DNA from 3 places in the Aminobacter sp. MET-1 genome. Region 2 is predicted to be linked to each of the others. Evidence: riboswitches for the same ligand, from Rfam matches in the RefSeq annotation. Region 2 holds a riboswitch; each other region holds the start of a gene.
What was found. A riboswitch is a leader RNA that binds a small molecule or an ion and turns the genes downstream of it on or off. The one in region 2 is predicted to bind cobalamin.
Positions count from the first base shown of each region.

Region 1: it holds a riboswitch for cobalamin, as region 2 does, so the genes downstream of both, NDO48_RS07315 (CbiX/SirB N-terminal domain-containing protein) here and NDO48_RS08970 (CbtB domain-containing protein) in region 2, are expected to answer to the same signal.
Region 3: it holds a riboswitch for cobalamin, as region 2 does, so the genes downstream of both, NDO48_RS24220 (ABC transporter ATP-binding protein) here and NDO48_RS08970 (CbtB domain-containing protein) in region 2, are expected to answer to the same signal.

Region 1 covers NZ_JAMSHL010000004.1:101,323-104,591, forward strand. The annotation lists gene NDO48_RS07305 (response regulator transcription factor) at 1-44, shown strand, start outside; gene NDO48_RS07310 (sensor histidine kinase) at 44-1,396, shown strand; gene NDO48_RS07315 (CbiX/SirB N-terminal domain-containing protein) at 1,430-1,762, opposite strand; cobalamin riboswitch at 1,864-2,055, opposite strand; gene metH (methionine synthase) at 2,099-3,269, opposite strand, start outside.
Region 2 covers NZ_JAMSHL010000005.1:61,729-64,997, forward strand. The annotation lists gene NDO48_RS08960 (DUF1624 domain-containing protein) at 1-654, opposite strand, end outside; gene NDO48_RS08965 (gamma-glutamylcyclotransferase) at 768-1,457, shown strand; cobalamin riboswitch at 1,526-1,722, shown strand; gene NDO48_RS08970 (CbtB domain-containing protein) at 1,758-1,937, shown strand; gene NDO48_RS08975 (CbtA family protein) at 1,954-2,733, shown strand; gene cobU (bifunctional adenosylcobinamide kinase/adenosylcobinamide-phosphate guanylyltransferase) at 2,726-3,235, shown strand; gene cobO (cob(I)yrinic acid a,c-diamide adenosyltransferase) at 3,235-3,269, shown strand, end outside.
Region 3 covers NZ_JAMSHL010000023.1:12,729-15,997, forward strand. The annotation lists gene NDO48_RS24215 (MFS transporter) at 1-928, shown strand, start outside; cobalamin riboswitch at 961-1,168, shown strand; gene NDO48_RS24220 (ABC transporter ATP-binding protein) at 1,276-2,091, shown strand; gene NDO48_RS24225 (ABC transporter substrate-binding protein) at 2,110-3,054, shown strand; gene NDO48_RS24230 (FecCD family ABC transporter permease) at 3,108-3,269, shown strand, end outside.

The sequences.
Region 1 (3,269 bases), on a different contig from region 2:
GCGGCATTCGCGGCGTCGGCTATCTGTTGCGCGAGACGCCGTGATGGCAACAAGGCCGCCGTCGCTCAAGTGGCTTCTGGTCAGCCGAATGGTGACGCTGCAGGCGGCCATGATCGCGGCGTTCCTGGTGTTGATCGTCGCTGCACTGTGGGGCACAGGCTATCTCGTCGACGATTATGAGGGCGGCAGCCTCGATGTGCTTGCGGATGCCGTGGTGCGGGACGCCAATGGCAGGCTCGCCCTTGCGCCGACATCGGAACTGGCGCGGCTCAGGACGCATGCACCTGGCCTGTGGTTCGTCATGCGCGACAAGACGGGACACCGCTTGAGCGAAGGCACGATACCACCTGTCTATGCGCCCGTCGCCGGTATCATCGAGCAGCTGAACGACGCGCGGCTGGGCCATCCGCTCGGCGACGAAGCCAAGCCCGACGCGATCGTCAAATGGACCGATACCGCTGCCGGCAAGGTGCAGATCCTGACCGGCACGCAAGGCCGGATGTCCGTCCGGCGTTTGCTTGCGGGTGTCTCGGGTGGGTTCATTTCGGTGATCTTGCCGGTGATCGTTCTCATGGCGCTGGCGACGATGGTTGCCACACCGCTTGTCGTGCGCCGCTCGCTGGCGGGCCTGGGGCAGACGGTGTCGCAGGCCACGCGCATCGAGTTCGACAAGCGCGGTGTGCAGCTGCCGGTGAACGAGGTGCCGGTCGAAATCGGTCCGCTTGTCAGCGCCGTCAATGATGCGCTCCGGCGTCTCGATGCGGGGTACGAGCGCCATCAGCACTTCCTCGCCCAGGCCGCGCATGAATTGCGCACGCCCATCGCCATCCTGAACGCGCGTGTCTCGGCGCTGCCGGCAGGCGCGGACAAGAGGGAGCTGCTCGAGGATGCGGCGCGGCTGACCACGCTCGCCGGGCAGCTGCTCGATCTGCAACGGCTCGACCAGAAGGGGAACCGGTTTGCACCCGTCAATCTCGTCGCCATGGCCAAGCAGGTGGTGTTCGATCTCGGGCCGCTGGCGCTCGCGGCGGGTTACGACATGTCGTTCGAGCCCGAGGTGGAGACAGTTCCGGTAGAGGGTGACCAGACATCGCTCGAACGGGCGCTGACCAATCTGGTGCAAAATGCCATCGATCATGGCGGACGCCAGGGCGTTATCACAGTACGTGTGGGTGCCGCCGGCTTCGTCGAGGTCTGCGACGAGGGGCAGGGCATCGCGGCCGATCAGCGCAAGGCGATCTTCGAACCGTTCAACCGCCTCAAGCCCGATGGGCGCGGCGCCGGGCTGGGACTCAACCTGGTGCGCGAGATCATGGCGCTGCACGGGGGGCAGGTCGCGGTTATAGAGACTGCGAAAGGGGCATGCCTCCGCCTTTCATTTCGATCGAGTGATTAGCCGGCTTTCTGTCGGCGCGCAGTTTCTATGAATCTAGCTGGACTCGGCGGGGAAGGGCGGGCGCAGCGTCTGCCTGCGGCGCAGCGACTTGGTGAGCCAGGCGGTGAAGCTCGGCTCGATGGGCAGCATCAGCGGCAGGATCAGGACGTCGGAGGCGCCGGCTGCCCGCAGCGAGCCAAGGACCTCGCGCAGTGACGGCGTGCCTTGCTCGGTGAAGCCGAAGCTGGCGCCGGCGACGCCGGGCAGCGCGGCTGCAAGGTCGGTAAGTTGCTGCATCTGCTTGTGGGGTGCTGCGGCAAAGGCGGACTTTGCGACGAGCAGCACATGCGGTTGTGGCGCGGAGTTGTTTTCGGTTGAGTTCGACACCTGCAATCCCTGACCAGCCGGAGCGGGAGTGCGGTAACGCAGGCCGAACGGCGCCGGAACGGCAACCGATTCAACCGCGTCCCTGTGGTACACTCCGCCCACGGAACCTCACTTGGTCAGGCAGGTCTCCTGGCTCGCAGGTCGTCGCTTCACCGCCTATCTTCCCGGCTTCATGCCAGTGACGCGGTGGGCAATGTGGCTCGCCGCTTACAGTTGCGGGGCAGCTTCGGCTTCTACGAATTCCCTCTTAGCTCCCGCCCAGAGGCGGGAGAACCATAACCGTGCGGCACGCTATAGTGGCGCGCCGGTCAAGCGCGCAAGCCGCGAAGCCGGCAACTATTCAGCCGCCTCGGAGAAGGCCGTCGGCAGGTAGTTGAGGATCGGCGCCAGCCAGCGCTCTGCTTCCTGGAGCGACATGCCCTTGCGCTCCGCATAGTCCTTGACTTGATCGCGCTCGACCTTGGCGACGCCGAAGTAATAGCTCTCGGGGTGCGACAGATAGAGGCCCGAGACAGACGAGCCGGGCCACATGGCCATGCTTTCGGTCAGGGTCACGCCAGCGGTTTTCTCGGCGTCGAGCAGGCGGAACAGCGTCGTCTTTTCGGTATGGTCGGGTTGGGCCGGATAGCCGGGCGCCGGGCGGATGCCGGCATAAGCCTCGCCGACCAGCTCGTCACTGGTCAGCTTCTCATCCTTGGCATAGCCCCAGAATTCCTTGCGGACGCGCTCATGCAGGCATTCGGCAAAAGCCTCGGCAAAACGGTCGGCCAGCGCCTTGACCAGGATCGAGGAGTAGTCGTCATTGGCGCGCTCGAAGCGCTCGGCGATCGCCACTTCTTCGATGCCCGCCGTCACCACGAAGCCGCCGACATAATCGGCTTTGCCGCTGTCGGATGGAGCGACGAAGTCGGACAGCGCCACATTGGGCCGGCCGTCGCGCTTGGTCAGCTGCTGGCGCAGCGTGAAGAGGGTCGCGAGCTCGCTCTGGCGGGTATCGTCGGCGAACAGCCTGATGTCGTCGCCGATTGTGTTGGCCGGCCAGAAGCCGATCACGGCCTTGGGCGCGAACCATTTCTCGTCGATGACCTTTTTCAGCATCGCCTGGGCGTCTTCGAACAGCTGACGTGCGGCCGCGCCCTGCTTCTCGTCCTCGAGGATCTTGGGATAGCGGCCCTTGAGCTCCCAGGTCTGGAAGAAGGGCGTCCAGTCGATGTAGCGGGCGAGTTCGGCGAGCTCCCAGCTTTCGAACACCTTTGTGCCGAGGAAGCTCGGCTTCGGCGGCGTGTAGCCGGCCCAGTCGACCTTCTGCGCATTGGCGCGAGCGCGGGCCAGCGGCAGGCGCTGCTTCTCGCGCTCGGAGCGCTCATGCGCCTCGGCGACCTTCACATATTCGGCCTGGATGCCCTCGACATAGCCGGCCTTCGCCTCCGGCGAGAGCAGGCTCGACACCACGCCCACGGCGCGGCTGGCGTCGGTGACATAGACAGCCTGGCCGCTGGCATAGCGC
Region 2 (3,269 bases):
CGACCAGATGCCGGGCTTGAGCCGCGCCAGCCTTTCGAACAGGCCTGCTTTCAACGCCAGTCCAGCCAGGCCCATGCCTGCCAGCACCGCGCCAAACCATGGGAAGACAGGCACGAAGTCGTTGGAGCGGGGAGCGACGGTGTTGAGGCCGACCCAAAGCAGGGCAGGATGGTTGAAGACGTCGTTGCGCAGATAGCTGGGGGCAACGATCACCAAGGCTGCGGCGACGAGCGTCAGCAGCGGCGGCAGGCGTAGGAAAACAAGGCCGACGACGCTGGCAAAGGCGATCTGGTGCAGGATGCCGAAAAAGATGAAGGTATCCGGCATGGCATACCATGTCGCGCCGGTGATGACGGCGGCGGCGGCAACCACCATCGCAAGCCGTTTCCAGAAGCCGCGCCAGCGGATGCCCTTGGCGTGGGCGAGCACCAGGCTTACGCCAACGAGGAAGAGGAAGCTCGAGGCGATCGAGCGGGCGAACAGCTTCCAGCCGCCGAAGGCGGTCATGCCGGGATCGGCATAGCCGAAGAACTCGAGATCCCAGGCGAAATGGTAGATGGCCATGGCGATGAGCGCTGCACCACGGGCGATGTCGATCACCTGGACGCGTGGCGTTTGGGCTTGAACTTGGTCGGTGGTCGGTTGCATCGTCATGGCCATTCGCTTCGGCTTTCGGGTGTTTCGCCGCCCATGCAGCACTATCATGGTTGAAGCGCGGCAACAGAGGGACTAGCCAACGTCATGCACAGGGTTCGGGGATGTCGGCAATGAACGGTCGCGTGATGTCGTTGACCGAGGAGCTGGTGGCGCGCTGCCACCGCGAGGTGGCGGATGCCGGTCCCGATCCCGACGCCCAGCATCTCGACGACGCCGATTATGCGCGAATGATCGACGAGACGCTGGCGGCCAATCCCGAGGAGGGGCCGCTGTGGCTGTTCGCCTATGGCTCGCTGATCTGGAAACCCGAGGTCGAGCATGCCGAGGAGAGGGTGGCGCTGGCGCGTGGCTGGCATCGTTCGTTCTGCATCAACATGACCCGCTGGCGCGCGACAAAAGCCGAGCCCGGGCTGATGATGGGCATGGATCGCGGCGGCCAGTGCAAGGGTGTGGCGCTGCGGCTGATGGATGGCGACCGGCGCGAGCAACTCGACAAGCTCTTCCGTCGCGAGATGACGCTGAAACCCTCGACCTACAAGCCGCGCTGGCTGACGCTGGCCACCGATCAAGGTCCGCTGACCGCACTTGCCTTCGTCATCAACCGCGAAGGCCATGCCTATGCCGGGGCGCTCGGCGAAGACGAGGTTGTGAATCGGCTGGCCACGACGTGCGGTCATTGGGGCTCGGCGGCCGACTATCTCTACAATGTGGTCAAGAACCTGGAACAGCGTTCGATCCACGACCGGCATCTGTGGCGGCTGCAGCATCTGGTGGCGGAACGAATCGCTGCGCGTGCCTGATCGCAGGAACGCCGCATTCGAGCGCTGCGGCGTCGGAATTTGGTTTGCCGCCCCATGCTTTTGTTTCTATAGTCGCAGCCGTCGTCGGTTCCAGTTTTTGGAATCAAGAGGGAATGCGGTGAGGGAGTTTTTGCCCAAAGCCGCGGCTGCCCCCGCAACTGTGTGCGGTTAGCTCTCCCCAAAGGCCACTGAAGCTTGCTTCGGGAAGGCGGGGAAGGGTGTCGATCCGCAAGCCAGGAGACCTGCCGGCGACGAAGACTTTATTCTATGCCCTCGGGTGGAGGGTGAAAGGACATTGAAATGAACACGGTTACTTCCGCACTCGGCACTGGCGTTTCCTCCCAGTCGCGCGCAATGCAGCTGGCGATGGCCGCGCTGCTTGGCATCTTCGTTGTTGGCTTCCTCGGGTTCTCGCATATGGAAGTGGTGCACAACGCTGCCCACGACTATCGCCACTCGATGGCCTTCCCCTGCCACTAACGAAGGCAATCCAACCATGTCTGTCTTTCGCAACGTCGTGTTCATCGCGGCGATCAGCGGCCTATTGGCCGGCGTGATCCTGGCCGCGCTCCAGACCTATTCAACCGACCCGCTGATCTTCAAGGCGGAGACCTATGAGAACGCTGGCGGCCACGATCATGCCGCTACACCCGCTCAAGGCACCGAGGCGACAGCGCCTGCCACTACCGCGCAGTCGACTGCGCCTGCTGTCGTCGCACAGGCCCCGGCCGAGGAAGAAGCGTGGGCGCCTGCCGACGGCTTCGAGCGCTTTGCCTATTCGGCACTCGCCAACATCATCAGCGGTATCGCCTTCGGCCTGATCCTGGTCGCCGTTTCAGAGTTCGCCGGTGGCATCGCCAACTGGCGCCAGGGTGTCTTCTGGGGTTTTGCCGGCTTTGCCGTGTTCACCCTGGCACCCGGCCTCGGCCTGCCGCCAGAACTGCCGGCGATGCCCGCAGCCGATCTTGTCTCGCGCCAGATCTGGTGGATTTCCACGGTCGTCGCCACCGCTGCAGGCCTTGCACTGATCGCCTTCAGGAAATCGTTGCCGCTGGCGATCCTCGGCGTGGCGCTGATCGTTGCACCGCACGTCATCGGCGCACCGCAGCCCGAAAGCCACGACTCGCCGATCCCGGCCGATCTGCACCACAGCTTCGTCGTCGCCGTCACCATCTCCAACCTGGTGTTCTGGGTGGTTCTGGGCGCTGTCGCCGGCTTCGTGCGCAGCCGTTTCATGGGCGAGCAGCCGCAGGCGCTGAACGGTCGCCTTGCCTGAGACGCTGACATTCCTGCTCGGCGGCGCGCGCTCCGGCAAGAGCGCGCATGCCGAGCGGCTCATCACGCAGTTTCCTGCGCCGTGGACGTATATCGCCACGGCGCAGGCCTATGATGACGAGATGCGCGAGCGCATCTCCATTCATGTGGGGCGCCGTGGTGACGGCTGGCAAACGATCGACGCGCCGCTCGATCTGGTGGGCGCACTCGCCGGTCTGCCTGACGGCGCGCCTGTGCTCGTCGACTGCCTGACACTCTGGCTCACCAATCACATGCTGGCGGAGCACGATGTCGCTACCGAATGCGCGGCGCTTATCGAAACGTTGTCGCGTCCGCGCGGGCCGTGGTTTGTGGTGTCGAACGAGGTCGGGCTCGGCATCGTGCCCGACAATGCGCTGGCCCGCCGTTTCCGCGACGATGCCGGCAGGCTCAATCAGAAGGTGGCGGCTGTTGCCGACGAGGTGCTGTTTTTGGTCGCCGGCCTGCCGATGAAGGTGAAATGATGAAGACGATCGACGAGCAGGAAGCCGAGCGCCA
Region 3 (3,269 bases), on a different contig from region 2:
CGGCAACCTGCTCTGCGCCGTAGCTCCCACCTACTGGACGCTGATGGCGGCGCGCGTCATCACCGCGCTTGGCCACGGTGCCTTCTTCGGCATCGGCTCGGTCGTGGCGGCAAGCCTTGTGCCTGCCAACAAGCGCGCCAGCGCCATCGCCCTGATGTTCGCCGGCCTGACGCTCGCCAACATTTTGGGCGTGCCCGGCGGCACCGCGCTCGGCGAGGCCTTCGGCTGGCGCATGACCTTCTACGCCGTCGTCGTCATCGGCCTGATCTCGGTCGCGGCCATCGCCTTCATGGTGCCGGCCGGTGTCGCCCCTCCCGGCAAGGGCGGCGTGGCGGGCGAGGTCAAGGTGCTGGGCAAGCTGCAGGTCTGGCTCGCCATGATCATCTCGGCCTTGGCATCGGGCAGCCTGTTTGCCGTCTTCACCTACATCAAGCCGATCCTGACCGACGTCACCGGTCTGTCGGTTGAATCAGTCACCTGGATCCTGCTTTTGTTCGGCGGCGGCATGACTATCGGCAACATCATCGGCGGCAAGCTGGCAGACTGGAAGCTGATGCCGACGGCCATCGGCGCACTGGTGGTGATGGCGGCGATCCACGTCGCCTTTGCCGAACTCAGCACTTCGGCGCCGGCGGCGATCCTGCTCGTCTTCATGTGGGGCGTCATCACCTTCGTCATCGTGCCGCCGATGCAGATGCGCGTCGTCGAAACCGCATCCGAAGCGCCGAACCTCGCCGCCACCCTCAACCAGGGCGCCTTCAATGCCGGCAATGCCGCCGGCGCCTGGGTCGGCGGTGCGGCAATTTCGATGGGCGTAAGCTATGCCGACCTGCCGCTCGTCGGCGCCGCCATCGCGCTCTCCGCCTTCGGCGTCGCCGTGTTTTCCTTCGCCATCGAGCGCCGTGACGCAATTCAGCAGGCGGCATGACGCTTTAGCGATTGTCAGCATCCCGTCGCTGCTGTAGCGACGACAGTGATGGTTCCTGCCGTCTCCAGGCGGCAGGTTAAATGGGAACACGGTGAGACGTCCTCGACGCGAAACCGTGGCTGCCCCCGCAACTGTGAGCGGATAGCAATTCGGAAAACTGCCACTGGTCGTCAGGCCGGGAAGGCTCCGAGGCGCGATCACCCGCAAGCCAGGAGACCTGCCATCATCCGATTAACTCAACCGGCCGGGGTGTGCCGCGGAGATGATGATGGTTGCGACTGCCCTTTTCGGTACCGGCGCGCTGACCGGATCGTTCTGCCTGCTCCGCCTGATCGCGGAGACAGGGCATGCTCGATCGCGTCCACGCCGCTAGCCGCCTTGTCGGCTCGACCCCGGCACTTCTCGAACTCGACGGCGTAAGCTGGGGGCCGCGCGCTTCCAGGCCCATCCTCGAACCGGTGACGTTGTCGGTCGCGCCTGGCGAGTTGCTGGCCATCGTCGGCCCCAATGGCGCCGGCAAGTCGAGCCTGCTGCGCTGCCTCTACCGCTACCACAAGCCGGTTACGGGCACTGTCCGGCTCGACGGCGCCGACATCTGGAAAATGAGGCCGCGCGATTGCGCCCGCCGCATCGCAACCGTGCTGCAGGAAAGCGCCTCCGACTTCGGCCTGACGGTCGCCGAGATCGTCGAGCTTGGCCTGACACCGCATGCGGCCGGCTTCGGCACCAACGGTGACGACTACGAAAAAGTCGAGGCCGCTCTTGCCCTGCTCAGCCTGACCGCCCTTGCTGCGCGCGATTTCAACTCGCTGTCCGGCGGCGAAAAGCAGCGCGTCATGATTGCCCGTGCGCTGGTGCAGCGGCCCGATCTTCTGATCCTCGACGAGCCGACCAACCATTTGGACATCCGCCACCAGCTCGAGGTGCTGGAACTGCTCGGCACTCTCGGCTGCACCGTCATCGTCTCGCTGCACGATCTGGCGCTCGCCTCCGCCCATGCCGACCGCGTGCTGGTGATGGATGGCGGCCACGCGGTCGCCTGCGGCAAACCTGCCGAGATCCTGACGCCCGAGCGCATCCGCCGGAGCTTTGCCGTCGGCGCCACCCTCGACGACCATCCCGTCACCGGCCGCCCGCGCTTTTCCTTCCATCTCGAACGCTGACAAACCAAAGGAGCCCCAATGCGCCTGCCCCTCATCGCCGCCGCCCTGTTCGCCACCTGCGCCTCCTCAATGGCCAGCGGCTTCCCCGTCACCGTCAAGAGCTGCAACCGCGACGTGACCTTCGAAGCCGCGCCCAAGCGCGCCGTCTCGCACGACGTCAACCTGACCGAAATGATGCTGGCGCTCGGCCTCGCCGACCGCATGGTCGGCTATTCCGGCATATCGGGCTGGAAGACGCTGGACGAAAACCTGCGCAAGGGTGTGGGCGAACTGCCCGAGCTCGCGCCGAAATACGTCACCAAGGAAGTGCTGCTCGGCGTCGACACCGATCTGTTCTTCGCCGGCTGGAATTACGGCATGAAGGTTGGCGGCGACGTGACCCCCGAGACGCTCGCGCCCTTCAACATCGCGGTCTACGAGCTGACCGAGAGCTGCATCCACATCATGAAGAAGGACAAGTCATCGCTTCAGGACATGTATGCCGACCTGCTCAATCTCGGCGCGATCTTCGGCGTGCGCGAGAAGGCCGATGCGCTGGTATCCGGCTACGAGAAGGAGCTCGCCAACTTCCAGGCGACGCTGCCCAAGCTCGACAAGCCGGTGAACGTGTTCCTCTACGATTCCGGTGAGCAGAAGCCCTTTACCGCCGGTCGTTACGCCATGCCGACGGCAATCATCGAGGCTGCCGGCGGCAGGAACATCGCCGACGACGTCGAGTCGAGCTGGGCCGAGATCGGCTGGGAGCCTGTCATCGAGCGCAACCCCGACATGGTGGTGATCGTCAACTATGGCGAAGTGACCGCAGAGCAGAAGATCGAGTTCATGCGCACCAACCCGGCCTTCAAGGACATCGCAGCGGTGAAGAACAACCGCTTCTTCGTGCTCGAATACAACGAGGCGACGCCGGGACCGCGCAACATCGCAGCGATCAAGCGACTGGCCGCCGCGATGCGGGCCGGCTGACCGTGTCGCACCGCCACCTCGTCGTAGGGCCGCGACATGTCCTGATCCATGCCATGCCGGCCCTGATCCCGGGGCTGGTGGTCGTGCTCGTCATCGCCATGGTCATCGCCGTCGGCGTCGGCCCGGTGGCGATTCCGCTCGAGACCGTGTGGGGCGTGATCGCCAACAAGCTGATGCCTGGCAGCGTCGAGGTGGTCTGGTCGAGCGGCCGCGAA